One region of the Lysinibacillus sp. FSL K6-0075 genome, then DNA from elsewhere that is predicted to be linked to it. Evidence: predicted binding sites of a transcription regulator. Region 1 holds the regulator's gene; the other holds the start of a gene.
What was found. The regulator CtsR, encoded in region 1, represses protease genes until heat stress. The targets are predictions, from matches to a motif close to ATGGTCAATAAAGGTCAAACA.
Positions count from the first base shown of each region.

Region 2: a site for CtsR is predicted at 2,989-3,009, ahead of clpP (ATP-dependent Clp endopeptidase proteolytic subunit ClpP). Genes of this name have one in related genera too.

Region 1 covers NZ_CP151947.1:4,873,871-4,880,293, forward strand. The annotation lists gene radA (DNA repair protein RadA) at 1-87, opposite strand, end outside; gene MHB65_RS24550 (ATP-dependent Clp protease ATP-binding subunit) at 179-2,623, opposite strand; gene MHB65_RS24555 (protein arginine kinase) at 2,613-3,722, opposite strand; gene MHB65_RS24560 (UvrB/UvrC motif-containing protein) at 3,719-4,261, opposite strand; gene MHB65_RS24565 (CtsR family transcriptional regulator) at 4,275-4,745, opposite strand; gene MHB65_RS24570 (DUF4870 domain-containing protein) at 5,013-5,318, opposite strand; gene MHB65_RS24575 (class I SAM-dependent methyltransferase) at 5,443-6,126, shown strand; gene corA (magnesium/cobalt transporter CorA) at 6,162-6,423, shown strand, end outside.
Region 2 covers NZ_CP151947.1:4,067,643-4,074,065, forward strand. The annotation lists gene MHB65_RS20285 (amino acid ABC transporter ATP-binding protein) at 1-624, opposite strand, end outside; gene MHB65_RS20290 (amino acid ABC transporter permease) at 621-1,331, opposite strand; gene MHB65_RS20295 (basic amino acid ABC transporter substrate-binding protein) at 1,419-2,216, opposite strand; tRNA gene MHB65_RS20300 (tRNA-Arg) at 2,716-2,790, opposite strand; gene clpP (ATP-dependent Clp endopeptidase proteolytic subunit ClpP) at 3,095-3,685, shown strand; gene MHB65_RS20310 (HPr family phosphocarrier protein) at 3,740-3,997, opposite strand; gene whiA (DNA-binding protein WhiA) at 4,110-5,057, opposite strand; gene MHB65_RS20320 (YvcK family protein) at 5,123-6,118, opposite strand; gene rapZ (RNase adapter RapZ) at 6,123-6,423, opposite strand, start outside.

The DNA.
Region 1 (6,423 bases):
TTCACCACATCCAGGGCATCTTCCCATCCATTTTGCAGATTCATAGCCACAGCCTGAACATACAAATTTCGTTTTTTTCTTTGCCAAGTTGCTTTCACCTCGAATATTTGTTCTTATCCTTAATTGTACAGAAAAAAAGACAGCTTGGCACTTAAAGCCTCACTGTCTTTCCATGAAATTATTTAGAGATGGATACTCCCTCTTTTTTCTTTACAATGAATTCATTGTTTACATAATCAATGATAACCTGATTACCCTTCTCTACATTACCTTTTAGTAATTCTTCTGATAGTCGATCCTCTACTTGCTTTTGTAATGCACGACGTAGTGGACGAGCACCATATTGAGGGTCATAACCTTCTTCAGCAATTTTTTCAAGTGCCGCATCTGTTAACTCTAACGAAATATCTTGCTCTTTCAAGCGTTTTGTTAATGCATTGCCCATCATTGCAATGATTTCTTTTAAATGCTCTTTATCTAATGCGTGGAAGACAATCATTTCATCGATACGGTTTAAGAATTCTGGACGGAATGCCTTTTTCAATTCTTCTAACATCGTACCCTTCATGTCTTTATGCTTAGACTCTGCACCACCTACATTGAAACCAAGGCTCTTTTGGTATTTTAATGCATCAGCACCAACGTTTGAAGTCATAATGACCACTGTATTACGGAAGTCTACTACACGTCCCTTAGAGTCTGTTAAACGACCATCTTCAAGCACTTGCAATAGAATATTGAATACATCAGGGTGTGCCTTTTCAATTTCATCTAATAAAACGACTGAATATGGCTTACGGCGAACTTTCTCTGTTAGTTGGCCACCATCATCGAAGCCTACATAGCCTGGAGGTGAACCTACTAAGCGAGAAGTCGAATGTTTTTCCATATACTCGGACATATCAACACGAATCATCGCATCCTCATCGCCAAACATTACTTCAGCAAGTGCTCTTGCAAGCTCTGTTTTACCAACACCTGTAGGTCCTAAGAAGATAAATGAACCAATTGGTCGTTTTGGATCTTTTAAGCCTGCTCTTGCACGACGTATTGCACGAGAAATGGCTTCTACCGCTTCACTTTGCCCTACTACACGTTTGTGTAACTCTTCTTCAAGCTGTAATAACTTCGAAGATTCTTCAGAAGCAATTTTAGCTACTGGGATTCCTGTCCACATTGATACAACTGCTGCTACATCATCCACAGTCACTTTAGATTCGGCTTTACCTTGCTCTTCTTTCCAATTTTTTCGTGTAGCTTCAATTTCATCCTTCAGCTTTTGCTCAGTATCTCTTAGTGCTGCTGCCTTTTCAAATTCTTGACCTGATACGGCTGCATTTTTTTCAGAACGAACATTTTCAAGCTTATCCTCAAGTGCCTTTAAGTTCGGTGGCACTGCGAATGAACGTAAGCGTACTTTAGAACCTGCTTCATCGATTAAGTCAATCGCTTTATCGGGTAAGAAGCGGTCTGAAATATATCTATCACTCATTTTTGCCGCTGCTTCAATCGCTTCATCTGTTATTTTTACACGGTGATGTGCTTCATAACGATCACGTAAGCCTTGAATGATTAGAATAGCTTCTTCCACTGTCGGCTCATCCACTTGGATTGGTTGGAAACGACGCTCTAAAGCTGCATCCTTTTCAATATACTTGCGGTACTCATCAAGTGTTGTGGCACCAATACATTGAAGCTCACCACGTGCTAAAGATGGTTTTAATATATTCGATGCATCAATCGCACCTTCAGCACCACCTGCACCAATTAATGTATGCAATTCGTCGATAAATAAAATGATGTTACCTGCTTGGCGAATTTCATCCATCACTTTTTTCAAACGGTCTTCAAATTCACCACGATATTTTGTACCTGCAACAACCGTACCCATATCTAGTGTCATGACACGTTTGTCACGAAGGATTTCTGGTACTTCATTATTGATAATTTGCTGTGCTAATCCTTCAGCAATCGCTGTTTTACCAACACCTGGCTCACCAATCAATACAGGGTTATTTTTCGTACGACGCGATAAAACTTCAATCACACGTGTAATTTCCTTGCTTCGCCCAATAACAGGATCTAATGTACCTTCACGTGCAATTTGTGTTAAATCACGTGCTAGGCTATCTAATGTTGGCGTATTGGCAGCTTGAGCTGCTTGTTGACCAGATTGTGCATTATCATTATTACCTAATAGCAATAATACTTGCTGACGAGCTTTATTTAAGCCGACCCCCGCATTGTTTAAAACGCGAGCTGCCACACCCTCGCCTTCACGTATAAGCGCCAATAATAAATGCTCTGTGCCGATATAAGAGTGACCTAATTTACGTGACTCATCAACAGATAGTTCAATTACTTTCTTAGCTCTTGGCGTATAGTGAACGATTGGACCGACATCTTCTTTGCCCTTACCAACTAATTCTTCAATTCCAGCTTCAATCATTTGAGGACTAATATCAATGGCTTCTAACGCTTTCGCAGCAATACCGCCGCCTTCACGTATAAGCCCTAATAGTATATGCTCTGTACCGATAGATTCGTGCTTCCAACGAATAGCCTCTTCCTGAGCAAGCTGTAATACTTTTTGCGCGCGTTGTGTAAAACGATTAAACATCATATAAATCCTCTCCTTTTTCCCCATTTATAGGCTTATTCGCATATTCTTGAGATAATGTCTCGCGAAGCATTTCCGCTCGTACACGATCTCGTTCAGCAGGTGGCAGTACCTCACCTGCATAGTGCTGTAAAAAACCTGGTTGCATACAAACAACACATTCATTTAAAGTTGTTGCTTGTATACCATCAATCATCTGTAAATCTACTCCTAGACGAACATTAGATAGGCAAGTCGCGGCTTCCTCACTTGTCAAAATTCTCGCATGTGTAAGGGTGCCTAAAGCTCGATATACTCTATCCTCTAGAGCAAGCTCTGCCTTTTCCATTAATTTACCTCTTGCATGGCGTTCTTTTTGAATAATCTTTTCAGCGACACTTTGTATGTCTGCTAAAATATCTTCCTCTGTCTTTCCAAGTGTAATTTGGTTAGACACTTGATAAACATTCCCTAAATTTTCGCTTCCTTCACCATATATACCTCTTACAGTCATTCCTAAGCGTGTCATGGCATTTATAATTTGATTCATTTGCCCCGTTAGTGTAAGAGCGGGTAAATGCATCATGACGGACGCTCGTAGACCCGTACCAATATTCGTTGGACAACTTGTTAAATAACCAAAAGTATCTCGAAAAGCATACGGTAATACTTTCTCTAGGATACGATCAATCTTATTTGCTTGTTCATAGGCACTTTGAAGTTGAAAACTTGCTGTCATACATTGAATGCGTAAATGATCCTCTTCATTCACCATAATGCTAACGGATTCATCTTCAGAAAGTAGTATAGAACCCACTTGCTCTTTTTTAGCCAATTGCGGACTAATCAAATGCTTTTCTACAAGAATTTGACGCTGTAAAGGCGTTAAATCCTTTATAGCAAAATAAGCATAATCATTTTGAAGCGTTGGGCTATCGCTTACAGCATGTGTAACGGCCTGTTCCACCTGCAATGCCTCATTCTCTGAAAAGGCTAATGGAAAACGATACCCATCTAAATTTCGAGCAAGGCGTATCCGTGTGCTAATGACAATATCTGAGTAATCATCTTTGATATGCATCCAGGTTGGCGTCGCACGCTCTAAAAATGATTCAATCATCATGACACATCACCACCTTCAAATTGTAGATGTTTTTCTAGCTCTTTGACTTCATCACGTAGCTTCGCCGCTTCTTCAAATTGTTCTTCCTCTACGGCGGACTTCATACGCTTGCGGATATCCTCTATTTGCTTTTTAATAACATACACATTGCTGCGAGCACCAGGCATTTTACCAATGTGTTGTGGACCTGCCTGAATGCGATTAAAAAGCTTCGGCAAATGTTCACTAAATGTGTCATAACAGCTTGGGCACCCGAATTTTCCCTCTTTTAAAAATTGCTTATACGAAAATCCACATTGTGGGCATGTTTGCTGTTGTGGTTGTACCTGTTGTTTTTCCCCCACCTTTTGCCATGTAGGAGAGCCAAACCAGTTAGACAATAACTGTTGAATAGATACTGGCTCTTGTTTAAACTCTGCATGAAATGGATGGAATTGTGAGGCGCAGACGTCACAATAATGGTGCTCCACCTTTTGCCCACTTTGAACTTGTGTTACTGTAACTGTCGCATTACGTTGTTTACAATGTTCGCATATCATTTCCATCACCTCACTATTTTTGCTGTTCATATTTAATTGTTGTCAGCATTGCTCGCAATATTTTTGATCGAATGACATCTCTTAATGGGAGATGCAAGTCGATCGTGGAGCGATCAATTGCTGCTAACATTAATTTCGCTTCTCGCTTTGAAATTACCTGCTCATCAATCAGTCGATAAACCAAATCTTCTGCCATCGTTTGTGATGCCCCACCTTCAATTTGCCTGAGAACATCGTCGATTAAATCAATCTGTGAATTCGCGCGGACACGTAAAATTCGAATGTATCCACCACCACCACGTTTGCTCTCAACAAGGTAACCCCGCTCGGCAGTAAATCTTGTATTAATGACATAATTTATTTGTGATGGTACACATTGAAATTTATCAGCGATTTCACTACGTTTAATTTCAATATGCCCTTCTCCACCTAATTCAAGTACTTGCTTTAAGTAACCTTCTATGATGTCTGATATATTACGCATTTTAGGAATACACCTCGCTTGCTTCACTGACTTTGACTATCTTTGACTTTCTTTGAGTATATTATACAAAACGCTTGAAAAAAATTGCAATGATTTCGCCCATAGAAAAGTGGAAAGTCTTGAAAATGCCTTTTTAAGCGCCGAAAATAACACCTTTTCGATCATTTGTGTACGGTTTTATAATTTCCTCATATACCTAATGTACCCTTATTAGTCATAGAAAAAACGCAAGCATATGCAACTAGCATATACTTGCGTCTATGAAAATTATACCCAGCGACCAACAATTGGATAACGCCAAGGTTCATCAGACAATGCTTTTACAATACCGATAATCGGTACAACAAATAGCATAATGCCGAAAATGATTAAAAATGGTAAGCCAATAAGGACAAAGCTTAAAACTACAGAGATAGCAATTAAAACGCCCATGACAATTTGGAATAGCAATGCTTGAATAGAAATTGCCTTAACTTCCTCATCCGAACTAATTAAAAAGAAAATAATGGGCACTAACCATGGCGCAAAAAATGCACTTGCGTGTATGATTACTTTAGACCATTTAGTCTCCATATATATCAACCCTTTCTTTGAACTTTATCTATGTTTTATGTACTACTATTTACGGAACTATACCCGCAATAGTTTCACATTAAAAAGGATTTTTAAAAATTTTTTTGAGAGGCTGTGATGAGAGATGGAATTTAACAACACATTAGCAAATGAATATGAAAAGGGAATTCGCCGTACGTTGCCAAGTTATGATGCCATGCTGCGTTTAATACAAACCTTTTATCATTCCAAACTTCCAGAAAACGCTAACATGTTAGTTGTGGGTGCAGGGAGTGGCAATGAAATTTTACAGCTTGCAGAAGGAAGACCACACTGGTCATTCACGGGCATTGATCCATCAGAATCCATGCTTAACATAGCTAAAGAGCGTTTGCTCGCTCTACCTAATAATATGTCATTCCATCAGGCTACAATACTCGATGCTCCGCTGACCTCCACACAGTTTGATGCAGCAAGCTGTATTCTCGTCTTGCATTTTATTCGGGATGATGAAGAAAAGCTGGTGACATTAAAAGAAATAGCAAAATATTTAAAACCTGGAGCACCATTTGTCCTTGTTGCAAAGTATGGTCAGCAAGGCTCTTTAGAAACAGAGATACAATTTGATTTATGGCGTTCCTATTGGCTACAACATACTAGACTTTCTGTGTCTGATGTAGCAGAGATGGAGAAATCCATTCGCTCTCTTTCTTTTATGAGTGAAGAGGATATTTTAACACTTTTACAAAGTGCAGGCTTTACAAAACCTTCTAGATTTTTTGCCACTACTTTGTTTGGTGGTTGGGTATGCTTTAAAGAGGAGCACTAACTATATTTTGTAGTAAATAATTTGAGGTGAAAACCGTGATAAGCACCATTGGCATTACAAAACAACAACAACTGTTAAAGGATTTTCCATTAGAGGAGATACATCAGCAAGAATTTGAATGGTATTGGGTTGATTTTAATTGTCCTACAGCCGAGGAAGAATTATTGTTGGATACATTTTTTCACTTTCACCCTCTTGCTATTGAGGATTGCTTAATGAGATTACAGCGTCCGAAGCTCGACTTTTATGATGATTTTCATTTTTTTGTCATTCATCGAGTAAACGAAGAGACGTTAG
Region 2 (6,423 bases), 810 kb from region 1:
AAAGACTACTCGATCGCCTACTTCACGAGCAAAGCCCATTTCATGCGTCACAACCACCATTGTCATCCCTTCAGCCGCTAGATTTTTCATAACATCTAGCACCTCTTTTACCATTTCAGGGTCAAGTGCTGAAGTTGGCTCGTCAAATAAAATAGCTTTTGGCTTCATAGCTAAGGCACGAGCAATTGCCACACGCTGCTGTTGACCACCCGATAACTGCTCAGGATAATTATAGGCCTTGCTATCGAGTCCAACTTTTTTTAATAGCTCATGTCCTAGTTCTTCTGCGTTTGCACGACTCATTTTACGAATTTGCATAGGTGCCATCGTGACATTATCGATAACAGTCATATGCGGGAATAAGTTAAATTGTTGAAACACCATGCCCACTTCTGCACGTATTTCATTGATATTCGTTTTAGGATCATTAATCTTTACATTTTCAATATAAATAGCACCATCTGTTACTTCTTCTAACATATTAATGCATCGTAGAAATGTACTTTTTCCTGATCCAGATGGCCCAATGACACAGACAACTTGTTTTTCTTGAATTTCATAATCGATTCCTTTTAATACTTCAAGCTTACCAAAGTACTTGTGTAGGTTTTCAATTTTTATCATCTTGCTTCCCGCCCTTCTACCTTAGCTTTACGAGGGACATAACTATTGCTAAATCGTTTCTCGATAAATGCTACAACTTTCGTTACACCATATGTTAAAACTAAATACAATAATGCTGCAACGATATACGGTTCCCAGAAGCGGAAGCTTGCACCAGCTACTACCTTACTAGCATATAAAATATCTGGTGCGGCAATAACTGTTACGAGTGAAGAATCTTTTAATAATGCGATGAATTCATTCCCTAATGGTGGGATCATACGTCTAAATGCTTGAGGTAAAATGACCTTACGCATCGCTTGGTTATGTGTTAACCCAAGAGAGCGTGCAGCCTCCATTTGCCCTTTTGCAATACTTTGAATCCCTGCACGGAAAATTTCTGCATTGTAAGCAGCGCAGTTTAAAATAAGCGCTGTAATCCCCGATACCATATAACCTAAAGAATGACCAAAAATTGTTGGAATAACTGCTAAGTGAATTAACAAGATTTGTACAAGCATCGGTGTTCCACGGAATAAATCGATATATAGTTTAGATGGCCAATAAATCCATTTTTTACTCGATAATTTTCCAAGACCTAAAAATAGCCCTAATAGAATACCGCCAAAATAACCACTAAGTGTCAAAATAAGTGTTACGCCAATACCTCGTATAAACATATCTCGGTAGTTCCAGACAATGTCCCAGCGTAAGTCAAAGATGTCCATCCGAAAACCCCATTCCCCTTTAAATTACGAATAATAAATGAGCCGCTAGCACAATTACTATGTTAGTAGCATCATGTCATTCATTTGTTACTCAAAATCAGTGCCCGTAATTTCTTTTAATTTACCGTTTTCTTTAATCTTTTTAAGACCTTCATTTAATTTATCTAACAATTCTTTATTCCCTTTTTGAACCATGAAGCCATAGTATTCTTTATCGAATGCGTCATCTTCAATTACTTTTAGTTTTTGATCTGGATGAGCTTTCATATATTCATAAACTACCGCATTATCTCCGATAGCTGCATCAACATTACCATTTAGCATCTCTTGAATCGCGATTGGCTGACTTTCAAATGCCATAATATTTGTACTTGCTTCCCCTTGTAGCTTTTTCGCCGCCATATGACCAGTAGCATTAATTTGTACTGATACTTTTTTATCTTTTAATTCATCAAGAGATTTGATTTTTGAATCTTCTTTCACAACAATTAATAATTGAGACTCATAGTATGGTTCAGTGAAATCAAATGATTCTTTACGCTCTTCAGTAATTGTGATTCCTGAAGCTCCGATATTTGTTTCACCATTTTTAATTGTTTGGAAAACTGGTTCCCACCCAATATTATTCCACTCAACTTCAAAGTCCATTTCATCTGCAATAGCTTGTAAAATATCGACATCAATCCCTACAATTTTCCCTGAATCGTCAACAGATTCAAATGGTGCAAAAGTGGCCTCAGTACCAACTTTGTATACTTTCTTGCCATCTCCGCCGTCTTCTGAAGGTGTACTACCAGAAGAAGCATCATCTTTTGTACCACATCCTGCAAGTGCTAATGTTAAAGCTGCGATAATCATCAGTAACATCCAACCTGTTTTTTTCATTGTATTTCCCCCTAGTTCGATAATTTTCCAAAATACGTATTATTTTTCGCAATTCGGAAATGTTAGACTATTAGGTCAATTATATTAACAATATAGTATTTAGACAACAACTTTTCGCATAAAACTAAATATTTTTTCATATAAATTTATAATTAATTCATATAATTTGAAAAAACATGTATAAATCACAAGAAATTAAACCTAAAACTAATATATATACAATGAGAACCATGCCAAATTTCGATAAATTTAGGCAAAAAAAAAGAATCCCCTCAGATAGGATTCTTTTTTTTCGACTATTGCTAGTCTCACGTACAGTATGTTCACTAAAAAATAATTTGGAGTTATTGCTTTTTTGAAGGTTTGAAAGGAATAAATAGGGGAATAATGCCAACTAGGACAGTATTCACTTTATTCTTCCTCTCGATCTCCAGTAAGCAGGCTGCTAAACTACTTATTAGGAGATGAGCTATTACAGTATATCAATTCATCAGTAAAATGGCGCCCTCGGAGGGAATCGAACCCCCAGTGCAAGAACCGGAATCTTACGTGTTATCCATTACACCACGAGGGCAAAAGACACAAAAAAAAAGTACTCACTCTAGGCTTACGAAAAGCATGATGTAGATAACCCTCATTTGAAGCATACCTGCAAAATAGTGTCCTGTACTTTAAACTTATAACCTTAATTATTATACAAGCCCATCCTATATAATTCAACCATAGAATGCAAAAACAATTTATTTTTTTAATTTCACTTTAGCAGGGTTAATATTTGACCTTCCCTGACTATAATGTGTATGATAAGGATACAGCTGAAATACAAAGGAAATTTTCAGTAAAGGTATTCGAATTTAGCTTTTTAAGGAGGATTTAACATGAATTTAATTCCTACAGTTATTGAACAAACAAGTCGTGGTGAGCGTGCATATGACATTTATTCACGTCTACTTAAAGACCGTATTATCCTTTTAGGAAGTGCCATTGATGACAATGTTGCTAACTCCATTGTCGCTCAGCTTCTTTTCCTACAAGCAGAAGATCCAGATAAAGATATCTCACTTTACATTAACTCACCTGGCGGATCCATTACGGCTGGTATGGCTATTTATGACACAATGCAAATTATTAAACCACAGGTACAAACAATTTGTATTGGGATGGCTGCATCAATGGGTGCTTTCCTACTTGCAGCTGGTGAACCTGGTAAACGTTTTGCTCTACCAAATGCTGAAGTGATGATTCACCAACCACTAGGTGGTGCACAAGGTCAAGCGACAGAAATTGAAATTGCTGCTAAACGTATTTTATTCTTACGTGAAAAACTAAATGGCATTTTATCTGAACGCACAGGTCAACCACTTGAAGTCATTGCAAGAGACACAGATCGTGATAACTTCATGACTGCTGAACGTGCAAAAGAATATGGCTTAATTGACCACATTATGCATCGTAGCGATAATAAATAAAAAATAAAAGGCATCACAGATTTTCTCTGTGATGCCTTTTGTGTTCAATGAATGTTAATCTTCATTTTCAATAATTGTTGCCAATGCTGTAACCGCTTGCTCAGCATCGTTACCTTCACTACTTAAAGTAACTTCAGTACCTTTAGCAACAGCTAAGCTCATGACACCCATAATGGATTTGGCATTTACTTTTTTCTCATCTTTTTCTAGAAAGATATCAGCACTAAAACGATTTGCTTCCTGCACAAATAGTGCTGCTTGTCTAGCTTGTAGTCCTAATTTTAATTTAACCTGGACTCTTCTCTCAATCATTCTCAAAACTCCCCTTCACTACCGTTCATCTATTAGTTTTATCTTACCTCACTTACTAGCAAAAGAACAATAAGCGATTAGCATGACATTCATACCTGAAAAGTATGATAACTTAACCACCTATTTTTTCACCGCGCCTTAATGCATCAGCAATCTCATCAATTTTTCTCAATCGATGGTTGACACCTGATTTACTAACCGTTCCACTAGATACCATTTCACCAAGCTCTTTTAATGTCACATCTTGGTATTCTACACGGAGACGTGCTATTTCACGAAGCTTCTCTGGTAGTTGATCAAGACCAATTGAATTTTCAATAAATCGAATATTCTCTACCTGCCGTAATGCTGCACCAATGGTTTTATTTAGGTTGGCTGTTTCACAGTTTACAATACGGTTGACACTATTGCGCATGTCTCGCAATATGCGAACATCTTCAAATTTCATCATAGCCTGATGTGCACCAACAATATTAAGGAAATCCGAAATTTTTTCTGCTTCCTTTAAGTAAGTCACAAAACCTTTTTTACGTTCGATTGTTTTGGCATTGAGTTCAAATTCATTCATCAAATCCATTAATGCTTCACCATGCTCTTTATATAAAGAATACACCTCTAAATGATAAGCTGATGTTTCTGGATTATTGACAGAACCTCCTGCTAAAAATGCACCTCTTAAATAAGCTCTTTTTTGGCCACTCTTTTGAATGAGCTTTCTTGAGATCGTATGGTTAAATTGAAAGTCGTCTGAGATGATTTCTAAATCAATTAACAGCTCACGCGCACCTTCTCTTACACGGCATATATACACATTATTTTTTTTCAGTCGCATTTTCTTACGAACCAGTAATTCCACATTGTACGGATACAATTTTTTCATAATCGTATATAGTCTTCTGGCAATTGCAGCGTTTTCGGTTTGCACGTCTAAGCTTAGTTGTTTATTTGCAAAGGATAATGAACCATTCATACGAATTAGGGCAGAAACTTCTGCTTTCATACAATGATTGTCCGCTTCTATTTGTGTTAACTCTTTTTTTGTTTCAGAAGCAAAAGACATATCACGCCCCCCTTTCAATCCTGATTTCTATGTATATGTTCATCTTACCATATACAATAAAGCCATTATGTTTCTATTATTGGTCCTCTTACTTTTTGATGGTAAATATCAGCATAATCTACCAGCCATTCTGCAACATTCGCAGCATTATGCCGAACCGTGCCATCTGGACGAATTGTAGCAATGTCTCGTTTAATAACTTCTAATCCCATGCTTTCAAGCTTTGCTACGTCAAATGTCACTGGTTCCGCTCTTTCTTCTTTATACAGTTCTTTTACAGGGTTAGGGAGTTCTTCATCATTTACTAAAATGGAATCGATAAAGTCATGGCCAACATGCTTATGTATAGCTGTTACATGATCGCCTGCTGTATAAGAAATGGTTTCACCCTTTTGTGTCATTAAATTACAAACATATATTTTTCTTCCTTTAGCCTTAACAACTGCTTCTCCTATCTCCTTAACAAGCAAATTCGGAATAATGCTTGTATACAAGCTTCCTGGTCCTATTAAAATATAGTCGGCACGAAGTATAGCACGAATAGCTTCTGGTAACGGTTGCACATTTTCAGGTACTAAAAAAACGCGATTAATGCGTTTTGTCGCTGTCGGGATTTTTGATTCGCCCTCAATAATTGAACCGTCCTCAAGCACAGCATGTAAGGCGATTTTTTTATTAGCAGCTGGTATTACTCGACCATGAACTTTTAAAACCTTTCCCATCTCACTAATAGCATGACTGAAATCTCCAGTAATGTCAGTGAGTGCCGTAAGCATTAAATTCCCTAAGGAATGACCTCGTAAATCTTCAGATGCTGAAAAACGATATTGAAACATTTGCTCTACAAGGGGCTCAATATCTGATAATGCTGCAATTACATTGCGTACATCCCCAGGTGGTGGAATATCATAATCATCACGTAAACGCCCTGAAGAACCGCCATCATCTGCTACTGTCACAATAGCAGTAATATCAAATGGGTGGTGCTTCAGCCCGCGAAGTAACGTGGAGAGCCCTGTGCCACCACCAATTACCACAAGCTTTGTTTGCTTTTTCCCCATTCACTCATTCCTTTCTACGATTAATATCACGATGCGTAATAACCGTATTTTCCTTGCCCGCAAAATATGCCCCAAAAAATTCTGCTAATGTCACGGAGCGATGCTGGCCCCCAGTACAACCAAAAGCAATAACAAGCTGTGATTTGCCCTCTTGTCGATAGAGAGGAATCATAAAGTCTAATAAATCCGTTAGTTTTTGTATGAGGATTTGCGTGTCTTCCAAAGCTAAAACATAAGAAGATACCTCTGTTTGAAGACCCGTTTTTGGACGTAGCTCCTCCACATAATATGGGTTTTTAAGAAAA